One region of the Streptomyces lothianensis genome, then DNA from elsewhere that is predicted to be linked to it. Evidence: riboswitches for the same ligand, from Rfam matches in the RefSeq annotation. Region 1 holds a riboswitch; each other region holds the start of a gene.
The links. Region 1 has a riboswitch for cobalamin ahead of ACLF6P_RS08230 (ABC transporter substrate-binding protein). Riboswitches for the same ligand answer to the same signal wherever they lie in the genome.
Positions count from the first base shown of each region.

Region 2: another riboswitch for cobalamin. It lies ahead of ACLF6P_RS07970 ((2Fe-2S) ferredoxin domain-containing protein); the one in region 1 lies ahead of ACLF6P_RS08230 (ABC transporter substrate-binding protein).
Region 3: another riboswitch for cobalamin. It lies ahead of ACLF6P_RS20270 (CbtB domain-containing protein); the one in region 1 lies ahead of ACLF6P_RS08230 (ABC transporter substrate-binding protein).
Region 4: another riboswitch for cobalamin. It lies ahead of ACLF6P_RS24025 (FecCD family ABC transporter permease); the one in region 1 lies ahead of ACLF6P_RS08230 (ABC transporter substrate-binding protein).

Region 1 covers NZ_JBLMKT010000028.1:43,360-48,479, reverse strand. The annotation lists gene ACLF6P_RS08245 (ABC transporter ATP-binding protein) at 1-991, opposite strand, end outside; gene ACLF6P_RS08240 (FecCD family ABC transporter permease) at 988-2,091, opposite strand; gene ACLF6P_RS08235 (hypothetical protein) at 2,088-2,372, opposite strand; gene ACLF6P_RS08230 (ABC transporter substrate-binding protein) at 2,410-3,324, opposite strand; cobalamin riboswitch at 3,557-3,744, opposite strand; gene ACLF6P_RS08225 (2,3-dihydro-2,3-dihydroxybenzoate dehydrogenase) at 4,591-5,120, shown strand, end outside.
Region 2 covers NZ_JBLMKT010000027.1:235,301-240,420, reverse strand. The annotation lists gene ACLF6P_RS07980 (hypothetical protein) at 1-214, opposite strand, end outside; gene ACLF6P_RS07975 (TIR domain-containing protein) at 253-2,115, shown strand; cobalamin riboswitch at 2,269-2,457, shown strand; gene ACLF6P_RS07970 ((2Fe-2S) ferredoxin domain-containing protein) at 2,499-2,930, shown strand; gene ACLF6P_RS07965 (hypothetical protein) at 3,030-3,395, shown strand; gene ACLF6P_RS07960 (hypothetical protein) at 3,341-4,153, opposite strand; gene ACLF6P_RS07955 (VWA domain-containing protein) at 4,153-5,120, opposite strand, start outside.
Region 3 covers NZ_JBLMKT010000058.1:3,079-8,198, reverse strand. The annotation lists gene ACLF6P_RS20280 (class F sortase) at 1-587, shown strand, start outside; gene ACLF6P_RS20275 (CbtA family protein) at 731-1,519, opposite strand; gene ACLF6P_RS20270 (CbtB domain-containing protein) at 1,537-1,755, opposite strand; cobalamin riboswitch at 1,790-1,943, opposite strand; gene ACLF6P_RS20265 (glycoside hydrolase family 6 protein) at 2,468-3,481, shown strand; gene glxA (radical copper oxidase GlxA) at 3,583-5,120, opposite strand, start outside.
Region 4 covers NZ_JBLMKT010000069.1:15,808-20,927, forward strand. The annotation lists gene ACLF6P_RS24015 (discoidin domain-containing protein) at 1-387, shown strand, start outside; gene ACLF6P_RS24020 (polysaccharide deacetylase family protein) at 473-1,162, shown strand; cobalamin riboswitch at 1,333-1,453, shown strand; gene ACLF6P_RS24025 (FecCD family ABC transporter permease) at 1,555-2,658, shown strand; gene ACLF6P_RS24030 (ABC transporter ATP-binding protein) at 2,658-3,431, shown strand; gene ACLF6P_RS24035 (ABC transporter substrate-binding protein) at 3,513-4,535, shown strand; gene glgB (1,4-alpha-glucan branching protein GlgB) at 4,601-5,120, opposite strand, start outside.

The sequences.
Region 1 (5,120 bases):
CTGGTCCGCCCCAGCTCACCTTCCTGTCGGCGGTCGGCTCGGTCGGGGCCGCGAGGGCCAGTCCTTCGCGGGCAAGGGCTCGTTCGAGGAGCGGGAGCACATGGGCCGGCGCATCCACCGCCACGTGGGCGCGGGCGGTGCGCCGCAGGCCGAACGTGCCGGACACCGCGTCGAAGGCGAGGTGATCGGCGTCGAAGGCGGCGGCGACGGCGCCACTGTGGATCAGGTCCTCGGGCGCCCCGGCGTGAACACCGGATTCCCGGTCGACGAGCCAGACCGCGTCGGCCACCCGCAACGCCAGCTCCAGGTCGTGGGTGCTGACCACGACGGTCAGGCCCTTGTCCCGCGCGAGGTCGCGCAACAGAACGGTGAGCGCCACGCGCGAGGGCACGTCGAGAAAGGCGGTGGGTTCATCGAGGAGGACGACCTCGGGCTCCTGGGCGAGGGCGCGGGCGGTCAATACGCGCTGACGTTCGCCGTCGGACAGTTCCGCGACCGGCCGGTCCGCCAGATGTCCCGCGCCCACCGCCTTCAGCGACCACTCCACGGCCGCGTGGTCCGCGTCGGTGAGGCGGCCGGTGAATCCGGTGTGCGGGTGTCGGCCGAGCCCGGCAAGTTCCCGTACGGACAGCAGCCCGGCGTCCACCCGGTCGGTCAGGACGACCGCAAGACGGCGGGCGAGAGCGGCCGGTGACTGGTGCGCCACGTCCGTCCCGCCGAGGCGGATCCGGCCGTCGAGTGGTGGCAGGAGTCCGCACAAGGTGCGCAGCAGCGTGGACTTGCCCGCGCCGTTGGGCCCGAGGAGCACGGTCAGTTCGCCGGCCCGCGCTTCCAGGTCGAGCCCGGACAGCACGGGCCGGCTCGCTCGGCGCCTGCGCGGCGACCGGGTCCGGTGGCCGACGGCGAGCCCCTGGGTGGCGAGACCCCCGGCGTGGTCGCGGTCCTGCCTGCCGGCCGTGCCTGTTGCGGGTTCGGTCATGGTGTCGCTCACGAGGCCACTCCTTGTACGCCACGACGGCTGCGGATCAGGATCGCGATGACGACGGGGGCGCCGAACAGCGAGGTGATGGCGCTCAGCGGCAGCACGGAGTCCGTTCCGGGCGGCTGGCTCAGCAGGGCGCACGCCAGCGCGAGGAACGCCCCGGCGAGCATCGACGCCGGGACGAGCGCCCGGTGGTCCGAGGTCCCCAGCGCCACGCGCGTCAGATGCGGGACAGCCAGGCCGAGGAACGCGACGGGGCCGCAGAACGCGGTCGCCGCACCCGCCAGCAGCGAGGTGCCGACCAGTGTGAGGTTGCGGCTGCGCCGTACGTTCAGGCCCATGGTGCGGGCGTAGTCCTCGCCGAGCAGCAGGGCGTTGAGTCGTTTCGCCGTCAGCAGCGCCGCCAGCAAGCCCGCGCCGATCACGGGCAGCATGACCTGCAGGTCGGGCCAGGTCGTGGCGCTGAAACTGCCCAGGCCCCACATGACGAACTGCTGGGCGCGCTCGGGCCGGGCGTAGACGAGCATCACGCCGACCACCGCGGTGGCCGCCGAGCCGATCATGACGCCGATGACGAGGAGGGTGACGGCCGACTTCACCCACCTGGAGAGGAGCAGGACGAGGGCCAGCACGGCGGCGGCGCCGAGCGAAGCGGCGATGACGACGCCGACGCGGCCCAGGCCGGCCAGGTTTCCGGTGAAGCTGCCGGCGACGCCGCCGGTGCCCACCACGACGGCGGCGACGCCGATGCTGGCGCCAGAGCTCAGCCCGAGGGAGAACGGGTCGGCCAGCGCGTTACGGAACAGCGTCTGCATCTGCACGCCCGCCACCGCGAGGGCGGCCCCGACTGCGGTGGCGGTCAGCGCGCGCGGCAGCCTGACCTCTTCGACGATCACGGTCCAGCGCGGGTCGTCGACGGTGGCGCCGAACAGGATCCGCACCACGTCCGCCACCGGCACCGGATGGGAGCCGGTGGCGATGGTGAGCACGAACAGCACGAAGCTGCCCACCGCGAGAGCGAGGACGACGGCGAGGCGCCGCCGTCCCGGCCGCGCGGCGTGCGGGGCGTCCGGGACGGCGACCGACGTCGGGGTCATGTGCGTCGTCACGCCCTGGGCACCTGCCGGTAGAAGGTGAACGTGTGGTCCTTCGCCCGGTCCGGGTGCATCAGCGCGAAGAGGTCGGCGAGGACGAGGTCAGGGCGCAGCACACCGCGCTCGAAGTAGTCGTTGCCGCCGCCGGGGCCGAGCGCCTTGGTGTTCGTCCAGACCGCACCGTCGGATACGGCCTTCAACTGCCCGTACCGGCTGTCGGCCTTCACCACGTCGGTGGTGGACTTCCACTGCTGGTCGGCGATCCAGACCGGGGTCTGGCCGCCCTTGGCGTACACGGCCTCGAAGTTCAGCTGGAGGTTGCCGGTGCCCGGCTCACCGGCCCATGGGTAGGTGCCCCCCCGCGTCCTTGATCAGTTGGGCGGCGTAGCTGCTGCCGGCGGGCATGTACCAGGTGCCCTGGTACATCGTGCCGGGCAGGACCTCCACGGGCTTGGCCGCCTTGACCGCTTGCGCGCCCTTCTCGGCGACCTTCCGGTAGTCGCCCTCGATGGTGGCGAACACCTCGCCGGCGCGCTGCTCCGCCCCGGTGAGCGCGGCCATCGCCTTGACCCACTCGGCCCGGCCGAGCGGACTGGGCTCCAGCCACTCGGCGTTGGCGACGACGGTGATGCCCGCCTGGCGCAGCTTGGGGTACTGCGGGTCGTCGGTGCCCTGGGTCATCAGGACGTCAGGCTTGGCGCCGATGACGGTCTCGGCGTTGAGGGTGCGGTCCTTGGCGTACTCGGTGATCCTGCCTGCCTTCACCCGCTCGATCACCTCGGCGGAGGAGATGGCCCTGGCGCTCGCGACTCCGGTCAGCACGTCCAGGGTGCCGGTCTCGGTCAGCAGCGGAAGATGGGTGGTGGAGGCCGAGTACAGACTCCTGACGGGAACGGAGACCTGTTGCGCAGACGCCAGCTCACCGGTCAGCTTCGGCTTCGGCGCACCGCACTTGACCAGCACGTAGGACTCGGGCTTGCCCTTGGGGAAGGGCTCCTTGACGGTGAGGACCTGGTAGCTCTTCTCGTACCGGAGGGAGAAGTTCTTGGCGTGCTTCACCGTCGACTTGACCGGGAAGTAGTCCTTGGCCGGGTCGAAGTCCTTGATGCAGCCCTTCCCGGCGACCTCCGTCGTGGCGTCGGTGGGTGGGCCGGAGTTGCCGCCGCACGCGGTGAGTGTGAGGGCTGCGGTCAGAAAGGCTGCGGCGGCCGCCTGACGGCGGCCCGGCATGAGGGACCGTACGGACAAGATGACTCCTGGTGGCGTGCGTGGGCAGCGCGCACCGGCATGGCGGGGCGCGTGGTGCGGCGTACAGGGCGGGGAAGTCCGCCGAGCGAGGGGCCGTCAGAACCGGAAGGAACGGGCCCATGCGTCAAGCCGGGCAGGTCTGCTCCGCAGAGCCACGGGCAGCACGAGGCTGCCACCGCACATACGCAGGCACACGAGTGCCACCGCCTCTCCTGGGGAAATCCGCCCCGTACATCGAGGTGCGACGGCGTGAGTCTCCTGACTTGGGATCACAGCTTCTCCGGCCTTCCCACCCCGGATGGGGCGGTGGCCATGGGTGGAGTCGCTCCCCCTACACAGTGGCGGTACCGTGCCGGAATCTCACCGGCTTCCTCGTTCCGCCGTCGCTTGTCGGACGGAAGCATCGCAGAACCGGCCAGGGCCCGCCAGACCCGCCTCTGTGCGATCAACCACAGCCACAGGCGCAGCCGTCATGGCGAAGAGTGCTCCGCCTTGCTCGGTGCGGTCGGCTGAGGCTCGCCGGGAAGGAAGGCCACCTGGTGCGCGCCCGTGGGCGCAGCGCGAAGAGACAGTCGCGGTAGTAGGCGGCAAGGTTCGGGTCGTGCAGGGCCGCCAGGGCCGTCGCCGGCAGCTGCCGCAAGGTGCCTGGGGCCTCCAACTGGTGGCGAATGTCCAGGTGGTTGGTCGGTTCGTTGGTCGGTTCGTTGGTCGGTTCGTCAAGGACAGGCAGGGCGATCGGCAACCGGGCGACGGCGGTCCGAGGCCACGACGAACGACCGGACTTCGATGCACGGGAGACCAGGCCGTCGGGCCGCGCGCTGAGGCCCGGTGCGGGTGCCCGACTGCCTCGACAACGTGGCCGTCGTAGAGCCCTCCGGCGTCGGGCGAGAGGCTGGTGGCCCGCTGCTCCGGCCCGGCCCGGTCGTCGACGCCGCCGCGTCGGAGGACCCGTGGCTCCACAGGCCGGCGCGGCACGCGCCCGACGTCGCGGAGCCGGAGCCGGCCTTTCGGGCGCGGCGGCAGGTCTCGTCGTGCCGGCCCGTCCGTCTTCTACGGGACCGGCGCGGCGCATCCGGTGCGTGCCGCGGTGGTCGTTCCTCTCTCACCGCGCCGGACCGTCGGACTGCCGCTGGACGGAAGCGATGTGACGTGCTGTCAGGTAGTGGCCGCGTCGGCGTCGCTCCTGTTTGCCCTCGCGATGACGTTGAGTTAGGTTAGCCTTGCCTTTGTTAGGCACACCTAACTTCAGTGAGTGGGGGTCTGCGCGTGTTTGCCGGAAGCGGGGAGAACGTATGCCCGGTCGCGCTGGTCACCGGGGCGGCCCGGGGAATCGGTGCCGCCGTGGTCGACGGGCTGGTCCGCGAGGGCGCCGTCGTCGCCGCCGTCGACGTCGACGCGGACGGCCTGGCCGAACTCGCGCAGCGCTCGGACGGACGGGTCGTCCCCTTCACCGCCGACGTGTCGGACCCCGCCGCGGTCGCCGCTGTGGTCGCCGCGGCCGAGAAGGACATCGGTCCGATCGACACCGGTGTGTCGGTGGCCGGCATCCTGCGGCCCGGGCCGCTGTGCGAGACCACCGAGAAGGACTGGGCGGACACCCTCGCCGTCAACACCACGGGCGTCTTCCTCATCCTGCGTGAACTGGCCCGCCGGATGGTGCCCCGTGGCAGGGGGGCCCTGGTCACTGTCGCCTCCAACGCGGCGGGCATACCGCGCACCGGCATGGGCGCGTACGCCGCCTCCAAGGCCGCGAGCGTCATGCTCACCCGCTGCCTCGGCTTGGAGCTCGCCCGCCA
Region 2 (5,120 bases), on a different contig from region 1:
TCAGGGCCTCGCGCAGCAGTCCCTCGTCTCTCTCCAGCGGGACCACGGTCACCCGGGTGGCCAGTTGGAAGTACAGCTGCCAGGCGGCGGTTCGCTCGGCGTCCGCCGGTTCCCACAGGCCTGTCACCTCGCCGACGAACGGAATCGTCAGCTTCGCCGTCACCTGCGACGGCGCGCCGCGCCCGCGCCGCGGCGCCTCGCCGGACTGCGCCATGATCGCCTCCCCGGATCCCCACAGTAGGGTAGGGCACCGTGTGGGACGTCTTCCTCAGTTACAGCCGCAGAGACGCCGAGCGGGTGCGATCGCTGCACGAGGCGCTCACCGACGCGGGCCTCAAGGTGTTCACCGACGAGTCCGCTGTCGCGGGTTTCGCCGGCATCAGTGACACGATCCGGCGTGCACTCGCCGCCTCACGTGTCCTGCTCGCGTACTACTCCACCAGCTATCCGCAACGTCCCGCCTGCCAGTGGGAGTTGACTGCCGCCTTCCTCGCCGGCCTCGGCGAGGGCGACCCGCGCCGGCGCGTCCTGGTGGTGAACCCCGAGGCGGCCACCGGCCACATCCACCCGGTCGAACTCCGCGACACCCGCCATGGCCGCCCGGAAGAGCTCGCCTCCGAGGTCATCGCGCATCTGCGGCACGTGCCCGATCCGATGCCCCTGGAAGATGCGCCACCCCGGGTCCATGGCGCCATGCCGCTGCCTGCGGGGGAGTTCGCCGGGCGGCTGCCCGAACTCTGGCGGCTGCACAGTGCTCTGCATGCCCAGGACGCACCCCTGGTCACCGGCCGTGCGACCGCCCTCGCCGTTCAGCTGCGCGGCATGCCGGGCATCGGCAAGACCCGGCTCGCCCAGGAGTACGCGCAGCGCTTCGGTGCCGCGTTCCCGGGCGGTGTGTACTGGGCCGGGGCCGACGCGCCGCGTCCGCCGGACGGCGGCCTCGGCCCCTGCCTCTACGTCGTGGACGACGTGCCGTGCGCACTCCTGCCCCGCACCGTCGCCGGCCTCATCGCCCCGCATCCGGCCGTGCGCACCCTGCTCATCACCCGCAGCCGCTCGTACGAAGGACTCGGCGAGCACCTCGACCTCGAACCTCTGGAGGCCGAAGCCGCGGCCGTGCTCGTCGGGGATGCCGAACTGGCCCGGAGTGTCGACGGGCACCCCGGGGCGCTCGACCTGCTCGGACGCGCCGTTCGCACCGGGCAGGATCCCTCCCTGCTCCTGGCGAGGCTGTACGAACCGGGCCGCTCGCTCCTCGACGAGCTGGCCGGCGGCGCGATCACCGCCGACCATGTCCGCGAAGCACCGCCCGCCCCGGCGGAGATCCGCGATGTTCTGCGCTGCGCGAGTGCGCGCTACCCGCTGCCGGTCACCGAGGCCGACGTGGCTGCCGTGTTCATCGTCGCCGACCGGCTGCAGCCGGCCGTGGCACGGCGTCGCGCCGCGGCCGGCCTGGCCGAGCTGAGCGCCCGCGGCCTGCTTCGGCCCACCCCGGACGGCTACCGGCTGCACTGCGTCACCGATCACGCGTGGCGCCATCACGAGACGGACCCGGCCCGCGCGGAGAGGCTACGGCGTGCGGTCCTCTCCAGCCTGGGTGACGCCGGCACTACCCTGGTCGTGCCGGGAGTTGTCCCGGTCCCGGGAGCCCGCAGGGAGGTCGCGCCCATGACCGTGAGCGAAGCGGAGCGGATGGCCGCCTTCGACCTGCAGATCGAGCTGGTCAGCCGGGTCGGCGTACAGCAACTGCCCGTCGGGAGCGGCAGTCTGCGCGAGGCGCTGAGCTCCTTGCACAGCCTCTTCCCCTTCACCCGCGGCACCCTGCAGCGCTACAGCATCGGCCTCCGTCTCCCCGCGCCAGGCTCGGTGCCGGCGCTCGCCGACCGGCTGCTGAACGAGATCCTGAGGCCGTTCCTCAGCGAGTGGCACCCGCGCCTTCTCGCCTGGGAAGCGCGACGCGCACCGTCGACCGGCCCCGTCGACCATGAACGTGCCTGGGACCAGGCGCCCGCCTTGCGATCCGCCCTCGACGAGCTGCAGCGCCCCCTCCAGGACCTCACGAGCGAGCTCGCCGCCATCTCGGGCGGCGAGTTCGGGCTGCCGGCCGCGGGCTGAGCCCCGCGCCCGGGCGGGGAATCGACGGAGCGAACCGGCCCGACTGCTGCCGTCCGGGCCCGCCAACCGGGCGTGCGCGGCTCATCCGGCAGGAATGTCACCTGCGGGGCGCCCCTGCGCGGATGCGCGGCGAAAGGGCGTACCGGGCCGGGCCGTTCGGGGATGGGATGATGGCCCCTGACAGGGCGACGGCGGAACGAGGAAGCCGGTGGGATTCCGGCGCGGTCCCGCCACTGTGATCGGCGAGCGCGTCCCGACAGGCCACTGCCCGGCAGCGGGTGGGAAGGCCGGGACGGGCATCGACCCGTAAGCCAGGAGACTCACGCGGTCGCCTCCTCCACGGACACCGGGGCGGATCTCCCCGGAGAGAGGGACGGCGCCGCATGCCCGCAACGCCTGCCGGACGGACAACCGACGACACGAGGACCGGAGGGGCCGCCGACGGCCCGGTGCCGTGCCCCAGCGGCCCGGTACCCTGCCGCGTCGTCATATGCCGCGACTGCTGCTGCGGCAGCCCCAAGGTGACCGGAGTCGACCACGCCGCCCAGACCGCGCGGCTGCGCGCCGCGGTGCCGGTGCGCGTCTCCGACTGCCTTGACGTCTGCGACCAGGCCAACGTCATCGTCGTACAGCCCTCCGCCGAGGGCCGGGCGGCCGGAGCACGCCCCGTCTGGCTGGGGCTGGTCAACGACCCCGAAGCGACCGAGGACATTGTTGCCTGGGCACGCGCCGGTGGACCGGGTGTCGCGCCCCGGCCGGAGATTCTCGACCTGTACGCCTTCACCCCGCCGCGGCAACGGCGCCCGGCCCCCTGACCGTACGGACCGTGAGCCGGGGACCGGAGACCGGAGACCGGAGACCGGAGACCGGAGACGGGAGGCCGGAGACGGGAGACCGGAGAGAGGACTGGAAGCGTGTACCAAGCCCGTGCCTCGGCCGCGTCCGTTGCCGCCGCCCTGCAGGATGTGGCCGCCCTCGGCGGGTCCTTCGTGCTGCGGGTCGGCGGATCGGACGACGGCTGGCATCCCGTCGCCCGCTCCTACGCGGCGGGCTTCACCGACCTCGCCGCAGCGGTGGCGGTCCGCCACCGCACCCGGGAGCCGCGCGTCGACGTCTCCATCGCCCAGCTTGGCCACGCCGGAGGGACGCCGTCGCGGCCGGGCGACGGTGTCCCTCCGGCGTGGGCGGGGCCACGTGTGGGTTCGGGCGGGGCTGCCGCGCCTGTTCAGGCCTGCGGCGGCACCCGTCCCGGGCGCCCCGGGCCGCGCGTCAGCGCGTAACCGGCGACGCCCGCCAGTGCGGCGAGCAGGCCGCCCGCCGCGGTCCACACCCAGCGGTCGGACCACCAGCCTGATGACCAGCCGTCGTCTGGTTCGAGGCCGAAGAGCACCGCGGGGGACTCCTCGCCGTCCCCGTCCTCGCCCTCGCCGCCCGCGGCGATGCCCGGCACCAGGGGTTCGGCCAGTGAGCCGTCCACCGCCGCCGAGCCGCCGATGTCCTTGGAGTCGACCCGGATCTCGGCGTCGACGGGCAGGCCCCGGTCGCCCGTCGGCAGGCCGACGGCCGTGAGCCGGACGTAGTACGTGCCCGGCAGCGGGTCGTTGGCCCACGGCTGAGCCCAGCCGCGGACCGTGCGCAGGACGCAGGTCAGCTCCGCGGCAGGTGCACCCGCCGCTGCGGTGCGGGTCTGGGCGCCGTACTGGCAGGCCTGGCGGCGGCGCAGGCCGTCGTACACGTCGATCCGCCAGGTCTCGGCGGCGTGCGTCGCGGGCAGTTTCACCGTGGCCTTCACGGTGGGGCGCTGCCCGGTGTCCGCGGCGAACGACCAGTACAGGTAGTCACCGGCCGAGGCGTTGGCGGTGGCGGTCTGCCCCTGCTCGATCTCGGTGGCCGTACGGAACGAGGTGCCCGCCGAGGTCGGCGCATCGGACTCCGACGACGAACCGGCGGAGGGGGAGGGCGAATCGGCCGCCGCGGGGGCGGCGGCGAGCCCGAGGGTCAGCAGCAGGGCGGCGCTCAGCGCGCGAGTGATACGCATCAGTTGGTCCTCCAGACCGCGACCCGCCAGCGCGAGAGCCAGCCCCAGATGACACCGGTGAGGAAACCGGCCAGGACGAGTACGCCGAGCAGCCACCAGCCGCGCCCGAGGCCGAAGGAGGCCACGTCGGCGGGGCGGTCGGTGCCGTCGACGACATCGACGGTCAGTTCGAGGGGCAGGCCGGGCGTGGTCTTCACGCCCGAGGCCGCCGAGAAGGAGTGGGTGACCTGGAGGCAGACGGTCTCGGCGGCCGGCTTGTCGCCGTCGCCGTCCTCCTGTTCGGCCTTCGGGTACCGCAGGCCGGTGGAGATCACGTCCGTACGGCCGTGGTCCGCCGCCTCACCGCGCACGATCTCCCGGCCGTGCACCGTCACCGCCCGCAGCAGGGCCCCGTAGGTGGGGTCCACGGAGCGGTCGGCGGCGACGCTCACCGAGGCCCGCAGTTCCTGGCCCGGCAGGACGTCCACGCGGTACCAGCGCTGCTGTCCGAACTCCGCACGGTCGGTGTACAGGCCGGACTCCAGGGTCGGGGCCTTCGCGCAGCTGCCCGCGCCATCGGTGGCCACGGGCGTCACCACCGGGTCGGCGGCCCGGTCGACCAACTGGTTGACGCGGTCGGTCAGTTCGTCGGCGTGCTCGACGGAGGCGTATGTGCCGCCGGTCGCCTCGGCGATACAGCTGAGCTGCTGCCGCATCTTCGCGTTGGGCACCAGGCCGAGGGTGTCGATGGTCAGGCCGATGCCCTTGGCGGCGATCTCGCGGGCGACCTCGCACGGGTCGAGCGGGGCGCAGGTGTCCTCGCCGTCGCTGATCAGCACGATCCGCTTGGAACCGGTGCCGCCGTCGAGGTCGTCGGCCGCCTTCAGGAGGGCCGGGCCGATGGGCGTCCAGCCGGTGGGCACCAGGGTTGCCACCGCCGTCTTGGCCTCGGTGCGGTCCAGCGGGCCGACCGGGTAGAGCTGGGCGG
Region 3 (5,120 bases), on a different contig from region 1:
GGCTGTGGCTGTGGGGCCGCGAACTCACCGACGTCGCCGACGGCCCGCCCGGGGGACGGGATTCCGCGGGCCGCCCGCTCGCGGGCGTCCGGCTGCCGCCCGCGATCAAGCCGCTGGACGCCGCCGCGCGTCCCCAGCGGGTGGACATCCCCGCCATAGGGGTGCAGGCCCCGGTGATCCGGCGCGGGCTCGACGGTGAGGGCGCGATCGCACCGCCGCCGTACGAGCAGGCCGGTGTCGTCGGCTGGTACGGGGACGGGGTGCAGCCCGGCGCGAAGGGCACGGCGTTGTTTGTCGGGCATGTCGACACCGCGAGCCGGCCCGCCGTCTTCTACAACCTCAGCACGCTCGCGCCGGGCGAGAAGATCACGGTGGCGCGCTCGGACGGCATGCTCGCCGAGTTCACGGTCGAGGAGGTCGCCGTGTACGACCGCTCCGGCTTCGACGCGGACAAGGCGTACGGGGCACGGGACGACGAGCGCGCGGAGCTGCGGCTCATCACCTGCGGCGGGACGTTCGACCGCAGGGACAAGACGTACTCGGCGAACGTGGTCGTCTCGGCCTTTCTGACCGGCAAGGGTCCCTGAGGGCGGCCCCGGTTCCGCCCGACGACGCGTGGAAACCGGCACGCGAAAGGGGCCCTGTCCGCGAGGAACAGGGCCCCTTCCACACGTACCGACGTACCGACGTACCGGCGTACCGGGCGTACGGACATGCGGCTGTACGGCGATCAGCTCGCCGCGACCGCTCCCGAAGGCGCCGTTGCGGGGGCGTGGCGGCCGAGCGCACGCAGGCCGAGTGCGCCGAAGACCACCCCGAAGACCGCCCAGAGCAGGGCGTGCGAGGCGAGCGAGAGGACCCGGAAGTCCCACAGGAGTGTGGCCGACACCGGGACCTCGTCCGGATTGCCGGGCAGCGCGAACAGGACCGCGAGGATCGCGATCGCCGTGCCCGCCGCCGCGACCTGCCGTACCGGCAGACTGCGGTGCGCCAGGCGTACGTACACCTGCCAGACGAGCAGCATGCCGAGCACACCGATGGTGACGGCGGCCAGCCACAGGCCCTGGCGGTCGGTGACCGTGCCCGAGTCGCCGACGCCGGGCGGGTTGGCCGGGTAGCGCAGTGCCGGGAGCAGCGAGACCGCGAGGAAGGCGCCGCCCGCGAGCAGCAGGGCGCGCGGCCAGGGTGCGGCGTCCGGGCTGCGGCGGTGGATGAGGGCGTAGGCGATGGCACAGAGGACGCCGAGCGCCAGGCCGAGGACCAGCGAGGTGACCACGAGGCCGAAGTGCTGGGTGCCGCGGGTGAACAGTTCCTCGTGGTGCTGCACGGCGGCGGCGCCCGCCTCGGCGTGACTGTGGGCCCCCGCCTCGGCGTGCTCGTCGGTGCGGGCTTCCTCAAGCCGTATCGCGCGGTCCATCAGGGGCTCGGCGAGCAGCAGGGAGAAGAGGCCGGCGGCAAGACCGGCTGCTCCTCCTGCCGTCAGACCGCGTCCGAGCAGGGGGAGTACAGGAGTCGACATGGTGGTGCGCGCCCCGATCAGTGGCAGGGGGCGCCGAAGAGGTGCCGTCCGTCGTGGGCGAACTCGTGCAGGTAGTCGCCGGTGGCGGCGATCAGCGTGCCGTTGTCGAAGAACACCGCGTACAGGGCGATGATCGCCACGATCGCGGCGGCGGAGGCGATCATCCAGTCACGGGTGCTGGTGGTCGCGTCCTGGGCGGTTGTCGTGCTCGGGTGCTGTGCCGAGTGCAGGGACATCCGGGTGGGTCTCCTTCCGGGGTTTCCACGCCCCTTGGCAGGAGGACGACGGGTCAGTTCCTGACTCCCGCGTACAGGTGCTCGGCGCTGAGCTCGTACGTGGTCACAGTGGCGGGACCGTCCCGGGTTCGCACCGGGTTCCTGGCAACCGTCGCCTCGATGTATGGACTTGTCGTCCGGAGAGTCCCAACTCGGGGGCGGTGCTGTCAACAGTGCCTCTGCACTCACCCTTGCCGGTGGCGTCCGACCCGGCCCCCGTGGCACCCAGCTCCCGTGGCACCCGGCCCCCGTACCACCCAGCTCCCGTGGCACCCAGCTCCCGTGGCACCCGGCCCTCGTGGACCTGCCCCTGTGGACCTGCCCCTGTGGACCTGCCCCTGTGGCACCTGGCCCGGCCGGTGGCCCGCTCCCCCCGGAGCCTCCGGCCGGGCCGGTCCTCGACCGTGCGCGCTCGGGCTGCGGGAGAAACCCGGCGCCGGCACGGGAGGTCGACAGGGCCTGTCCGGGGACGGGTCCTGGGCCAGTCGGTGCGGGGCTGGGGCCGGTGTCACTCACTGTAGAGCGGATGGCCCACCTCGCCCAGAGTCGGTTTGTGGCCAGACTGACCGGAATGCAGGGCACCCGGTCCGGTGAGCGGGCTCCGGGCGCCTTCGTCGGCTTCTCGCACCTGTGTCAGGATTGCGTTTCCGACCGTGCACCCAAGGGGGAGTGGATGTACAGCAGTTCCGCGGCCGTCCGGGGGGCGGTGAAGACGGGTGCGGCACTCGTGGGGGCGATGCTGCTCCTGACCGGCTGCTCGGACAGCGAGGAACCCGGCAGGCCCGAGGCCGGCGCCACCCAGCAGCCCAAGGCCAAGGACCCGTACTGGGTCAACCCCGGCTCCAACGCGGCCGAGCAGCTCCGTACGTACGAGAGCGACGGCAAGGACGCGGACGCCGCACTGATAAAGAAGATCGCCGAGCAGCCGACCGGCGAGTGGATCGTCCCGGAGCAGGCCGAGGAGCAGGCACGCGACTTCACCGAGGCCGCCGAGGCCGCGGACCGCGAGGCGGTCCTGGTGCTCTACAACATCCCGCACCGCGACTGCGGCCAGTTCTCCAAGGGCGGCGCGTCCGACGGCGATGCCTACCGCGCCTTCATCGACGAGGTCGCCGAAGGCATCGGGGACCGCCAGGCCACGGTCATCCTGGAGCCGGACGCCGTGCTCCACCTGGTGGACGGCTGCACCCCGCAGGAGTTCCACGAGGAGCGCTACGCCCTGCTCAGCGGCGCCATCGACACGCTGCACACGCTGAAGAACACCAAGGTCTACCTCGACGGCGGCAACCCGGGCGCGGGCAGCCCGGACTCCTTCTGGGACCCGCTGAAGCGGGCCGGCATCGACAAGGCCGACGGCTTCGCGGTGAACGTGTCGAACTTCTACCCGACCGAGGAGTCCATCGCCTACGGCAAGGAGCTCTCGGAGAAGGTCGGCAACAAGCCCTTCGTCATCGACACGAGCCGCAACGGCAACGGCACGTACCAGGCCGACGAGCCGGACCTGTGGTGCAACCCGCCGGGCCGCGCGCTCGGCGAGATCCCCTCGGTGCAGACGGCCGACGAGCGCGTGGACGCCTACCTGTGGATCAAGCGACCCGGCGAGTCGGACGGCGAGTGCAGGGGCGGCCCGAAGGCCGGTGAGTGGTGGCCCGAGTACGCACTGGAGCTGGCCAGAAACGCGAAGTAGGGCACGCGAAGTAGGGCACGCGTAGTAGGACACGTGATGGAGGGCGCCCCCTGAGCCAGGGGGCGCCCTCCATCACGTACAGCCCGGTCGGGTACGGCCGGTTACTCGGGAATCTCCACCCAGCGGGCCTCGCTCGGCACCCCCTGGTCATCGGTGACGAACAGCATGTACCAGCCGGGCGTCACCAGGTTGTCGTTCTCGGGCACCGTCACCGTGACGGTGCCGTCGCCCTTCTCCACGTCGAGGGCGATCGAACGCTGGTCGATGTCCGTGACGTGCGTGGAGGCGCTCGGCCGGATCAGCCGCGCGTTCTCGACCGAGGCGGCGTCCTCCGTCTCGTACGTGCCCGACTCGCCGTGCGCGATCGACTCGGGACCGCCGCTCAGCGTCGGCCGATCGCCGCCCTGGTAGAGGTACGGCGGGGTGTAGATCTCCAGGCGCTGCTCGAACGTGCCCGGCTTGGTGTTGGCCGCGTCGCCGTACAGCGAGTCCGAGCCGAAGAACACCACGCGGCCGTCGGGGAGCAGGAGCGAGCCCGAGTGGTAGTTGCGGCCCACCAGCGGGTCGGCGACGCGGCGCATATCGCCGGTCTTCGCGTCGTACATCCGCGCTTCGTGGATGTTGGAGTCGGAGCGGCCGCGGTAGTCCTCGGAGCCGCCGGAGATCAGCACGGTGTCGTCGGGCAGGACCGAGGCCTGCGGGTAGCGGGTGCCCTTGTCGAAGCTGGGCCCGTCCTCGAACCGCGGCTTGTCCTCCTTGAGGTCGATGATCCGGGTCTTCTCGCTGGACTTCTGCGATTCACCGACCCCGCCACCGCCGACGACCATGAACTTCTCGTCCTGCGCGGGCGGCAACCAGACCGTGCCCGCGGTCTCCATCAGCGTGGGGTCGGAGAGCCCCTGCACGGTGGTGAACCTGTCGTTGTCGAAGTCCCAGATGCCGGGCTTGCGGCCCACGTCGGCGGGTCCGTACCCGGCGTTGGCGCCCGAGTAGAACAGCTTGCCGTTGGGCAGCAGGAAGACCGCCGGGTACGTCGGGAACTGCTTCTCCTGCTTGACGTACGTCCACTTCTTGGTCTTCGGGTCGTAGACCTCGTTGCGGTCGCCGGGAACGATCTGGCCGATGTCGTCGAGGCCCGAGAGCGCGAGGATCCGGCCGTCGTCGAGCGTGGTCAGCGTGGGGTACCAGCGCGCCTCGTTCATCGGGTCGACCTTGATGTACTTCTCGGCGACCGGGTCGAACTCGTAGGCGTCGTCGATGCCCTGGAAGTCCTTCTTGTCCAGGGCGAGCTTCTGCGCGATGCCGTACGTGTTGCGCGCGTCGTCGCCCTTGAGGCCCTCGACCTCGTAGTTGTCCTCGGCGCCGGTCTCGTACTGCTTGCCGCTCTTGGCCGCCTCGACGTAGACGCGCTCGATGCCCGCCTTGTTGCCGGTGAACTTCCCGGTGTCCTTGTCGAAGGTCTTCTCCGCGCGCTCGACGACGATCGACTCGGTGAGGACGAAGGTCTTGCCGTTCTCCTTGCCCGTGAGCTTGGTGCCCTTGGGCAGGGTGATCGGCTTGTCCGGGTTCTCGTTGTGGACGATCATCAGGCCGCCGGCCTTGGTGACATCGCCCTTGAGCTTCTCGTACGACTTCGTCC
Region 4 (5,120 bases), on a different contig from region 1:
GGCGGGGGTCTGTGCGGCGATTGCGCCACCAACCACCCGGACGGCTCGATCTTCACACCGCCATACCTGCTCAACGCGGACGGCACTCACAAGCCACGCCCCGCCATCACCGGAACGGTGCCCGCCGAAATGACGAACGGAGCGAAGGTCACGGTGACCACCCACAAGCCGGTGGCCTCGTTCGTCCTGGTCCGCAACAACGTCGCCACACACTCGACGAACAACGACCAGCGCCGCGTACCGCTCCACAGCAGCCAAACAGCCGCGAACACCTACGAGTTGAGCATTCCGTCCGATCCGGGGGTGGCCCTGCCCGGCAGCTACCTGCTGTTCGCCATGGACAGCGCGGGGGTACCGAGCATCGCACGCAGCGTCCTGATCGGATGATCACGTCCGGGCCCCGCGCAGCGAGCAACTTCTTTGCGGGGCAAGGTCATTGACACCGCGAATTGGTCTGGACCATCTTGTGTGCATGTCGAGAATCCGCACGGCGGCGCTCGCCGCCTTCGCCGCACTGTCGATCCCGCTGGCCGCTTCCGTCCCTGCGCACGCGGAGCCTTCGGACTCCTGGGCGGAGCCGGCGCCTGTGATCAGCCAAGTCGACACGGACGAGCCCGTCGCCTTCATCACCATCGACGACGGCTGGGGCCACGATCCGTCGGTCCAGCGGATGCTCCTGGACCGGCACGTCCCGGCGTCGCTGTTCATCAACCCGGTGAACTACTCCTGGGACCGGGACTACTTCCAGCAGCTACTCAACCACGGACCCTCCCGGATGGAGAACCACGCGGTCGACCACCTCGATCTCACCGAGCTGGATTTCGCGGCGCAGAAGGAGCAGATCTGCGGGGCCAGGGACGCGCAGCTCGCCGCGTTCGGCGACAGTCCGCGGCTGTTCCGGCCCCCCGCCGGCGCCTACAACGAGGACACCAGGATCGCCGCGGCGGAGTGCGGCGCCGCAGCAGTCGTCACCTGGACCCACGACCTCACCGACTGGCCCTGGATACCCGGCGAGCCCGAGATCCCGGAGCTGAACGCCGGGGACATCCTGCTCGTCCACCTCGGCCCCGACACCGCCGCGGCGGACCTGGAGCGGGTGCTGGACGCCGTCGACGCCGCCGGGCTGCGCCCCGCGCCACTGCGCGACCATCTCCCGGGCTGAGATCGGTGCGAGCCTCGGCAGCAGCAGCGGCTGCCGGGGCCGGACCCGGCCACGCCCAGGAAAGCCCGGGAAAGCCCGGGAAAGCCCGGGAAGCAGCCGGGCCGGAGAGCTCTGCCCTCTGGCCCGGCCATGCACAAGGGAGCGGCCGTGACGGCGGTGAGCAAGCACCCGCTAAGCTGCGAGCACCCCGTGGGGGAAGTCCGGTCGAAGTCCGGCGCTGACCCGCAACGGTAGGCGGAGCCCTCCCGAGGCTCCGTAAGCCCGATTACCCGCGGTGGTGAAGCTCCTGTCAATCGCCGTGGACTGCGAGAGGTGCTGCGCGGGGCGCCTTGCGCCCGGGGCCGCTTCTTCGAACAAGCAGGTGCACGGCCCGAGGCGAAAGCGATCCGCCTGTGGCCACGCTCCGTGATCCCCTGCCCGCCGCACCGCACGTGCCCGCCCGCAGCGGGCCCCCACCCCCTCCCCGCGTCTCGCTGCCCCTGCTCGTGACCGTGCTGTGCCTGGCGCTCCCGGTGTCCCTGGTCTGCGCGGCGGGCATCGGGGCGTCGGGGCTGGCCTGGAGCGAGGTACTGCGCTACCTGGGGGCGGGGCTGACCGGTGGGTCCATCGCCGCGGACGAAGTGCCCTCCTACACCATCGTGTGGGAACTGCGCCTCCCGCGTGCGGTGCTGGCCGCGGTGGTCGGCGCCGGTCTGGCGGCGGTGGGCGTGGCCGTGCAGGCCATGGTCCGCAACGCGCTCGCCGACCCGTTCGTCCTCGGCATCTCCTCCGGCGCGGCCGTCGGCGCCAACGCCGTTCTCATCTTCGGCGCGTTCGGTGCCCTCGGGATCTGGGCGCTGTCGGCGGCCGCGTTCCTGTCCGCTCTCGTGGCCATGTTCCTGGTGTACGCGATCGCCATGACCCCGCGCGGGCTGACGCCGCTCCGGCTCGTACTGACCGGCACGGCGATGTACTACGGCTTCTCGGCGGTGACCACGTTCATGGTGTTCGCCGCCGAGCACGGCGAGGCCGCCAGATCGGCGATGATGTGGCTGCTCGGCAGCCTGGGCGGGGCGAGCTGGTCCTCCGTACCGATCGCCGCCGGGGCCGTGCTCGCCGGGCTCGCCCACCTGAGCTGGTCGGCCCGGCGTCTGAACGCCCTGGCGATGGGCGACGAGACCGCAGCCGCCCTCGGGGTGGACCCCGGGCGGCTGCGCAAGGAGCTCTTCGTCACCGCCGCGGCCGTCACCGGGACGGTGGTCGCCGTCAGCGGGGCGATCGGCTTCGTGGGTCTGATGGTTCCGCACGCCGCCCGGATGCTGGTCGGAGCCGATCACCGCCGCCTGCTCGTCGTCGCCCCGCCGGCCGGCGCCCTGCTGCTGATCTGGGTGGACATCCTGTCGCGCGTGGTGCTGGCCCCCGCGGAACTGCCGCTGGGCGTACTGACGGCCGCGATCGGTGTGCCGTGCTTCGTGCTGCTCATGCGCCGCCGCGCCTACAACTTCGGGGGTGCCTGATGCGGGTCGACATCGAGGAACTGACCGTCGAGCTCTCCGGAGCGCGGCTGGTCGAGGACGTCAGCCTGCGAGCGGGGAGCGGCTCGTTCGTGGGGCTGGTCGGCCCCAACGGCAGCGGGAAATCCACCCTGTTGCGCTGCGTGTACCGGGCACTGCGTCCCACGGCCGGTACGGTCCGCCTCGACGGCGACGACCTGTCGGCGCTGGACGTCCGCGCGTCCGCGCGCCGGCTGGCCGCCCTGCCGCAGGAGTCCGCCCCGGAGTTCGACTTCACCGTGGCCGAGGTGGTGGCCATGGGGAGGCTGCCGCACCAGGGCCCGGTGGCCCGGACCACCGGGGAAGACCGCCGCACGTGTGCGGCCGCACTGGAGGGAGTGGGGGCGGGGCACCTGGCCGGCCGTGGTTTCCTCACGCTGTCCGGCGGCGAGAAGCAGCGGGTCCTCATCGCCCGGGCGCTCGCCCAGGAGCCACATGTCCTCGTGCTGGACGAGCCCACCAACCACCTCGACATCGCCCAGCAGCTGGAGACCCTGGCGCTGGTCCGGGCCAGCGGTCTGACCGTGCTCACCGCCTTGCATGACCTCAACCTCGCCGCGCGCCACTGCGACCTCCTGTACGTCATCGAAGCCGGGCGGATCGTCGCCTCCGGCGCACCGGACGACGTCCTCACGCCGGGGCTGCTCGCCGACGTCTTCGGTGTGCGGGCCCATCGCGTCGAACACCCCGACACCGGTGTGGTCCAGCTGCTCTTCGACCGCCTTCCCCTCCAGTGATCCGTCCCCCGGGGCCCAGCGATGCGCCCTCACGTCCGAGTGATACATCCGCACGTCCGTCCGCAAGGAGTCACCGCCGCCATGCCGAATCTCGCACGTCCCGCCGCCCTCGCACTGACCTTGGCCCTCGCGCTCACCGGCTGCGGTGCGCAGGTCATACCGGAGGACAAGAAGGCGGACGGCGCCGGAGCATCCGACAGCCACTACCCCGTCACCGTCGAGAACTGCGGTGAGAAGAAGACGTATGCGAAGGCCCCGCGGCGCGTGGTCACCAACGACGTCGGCATCACCGAGATCATGTTCGCCCTCGGCCTCGAGGACCACATGGCGGGATACGTCATGCCCGACAACAAGGGCGATCTGACGGCCGTGCCGTGGAAGGACGGCTACCGGAAGACGAAGTGGCTTTCCAAGAAGCAGATCAACAAGGAGCTGGTCCTCGACGCCCGCGCCGATCTGGTCTTCGCGGGCTGGAACTACGGTTTCAACGAGGGTGACGGCTTCACGCCCGAGGCGCTGCAACGCGTCGGCATCGACTCGTATCTGCTCACGGAGTCCTGCCGCAACGGGCGCGGCACGGCCCGCGGGGTGATGTCGCCCCTCGACGCGCTGTACACGGACCTGCGGAACCTGGGCAAGGTGTTCGACGTCGAGGACCGGGCCGAAGCCCTCATCACCTCGTTCCGCGAGGAGGTGGCCGCGGCGCGGGCAAAGGCCCCCTCGGGCGGCGACCGGCCGAGGGTGTTCCTCTATGACAGCGGCCAGGACAAGCCGTTCACCTCCGGGCTGCACGCCGGACCCCACGACATCATCACCAAGGCCGGCGGCGACCACATCATGAAGGACCTCAAGGACAGCTGGACCACTGTGGGCTGGGAGACGGTCGTGGAACGCGACCCCGAGGTCATCGTGGTCAACGACTACGGGGACACGACCGCCGAGCAGAAGGTGAAGTTCCTCAAGTCGTACAAGCCGCTGGCCCATGTCTCCGCGATCAGGAACGACCGCATCGTCGTCCTCGACTATGTCGACCTCGTGGAGAGCCCCCGCAACCCCGCGGCAATCACCTCGCTCGCCGCGGACCTTCGGGAGCTGACTTCCTGACCGCGCGGCCTCCAGCCGTCTCATGGGGTGGCTGGAGGCCGGGCCGGGGATCGCCCGGTGCCCTCTCAGCGGCCCGGACTCAGCCAAAGCGTGGCCAGGGGTGGCAGTGTGACGTGGATGGTGCCCGCGTCGGGGCCGGTCCGGTGGGGGGTGCTGATTCCGCTGCCGCCGTAGGCGCGATGGTCGGTGTTCAGCACTTCGTGCCAGGACCCGGTGCCGGCGGGGACATGCAGGCGGTAGTCATGGCGGACCACCGGGGAGAAGTTCGTCACCGCCAGGAGTGGTGCGCCGTCCGCGGGGTGGCGGAGGAAGGCCAGGACGTTGTCGTCGGCCGCGTCGGCGGTGATCCAGGTGAAGCCGTGCGGGGTGGTGTCCTGTTCCCACAGGGCCGGCTGCTCGCGGTAGGCGTGATTGAGGTCGCGGACCAGGGCGCGGATGCCTGCGTGGTCGCGTTCGGCCGGATGGGCGGGATCCAGGAGCCACCAGTGCGGGCCCTCGTCCTCCGACCACTCGGCGCCCTGAGCGAACTCCTGGCCCATGAACAGGAGTTGTTTGCCCGGATGGGCCCACATGTACGCGAGGTAG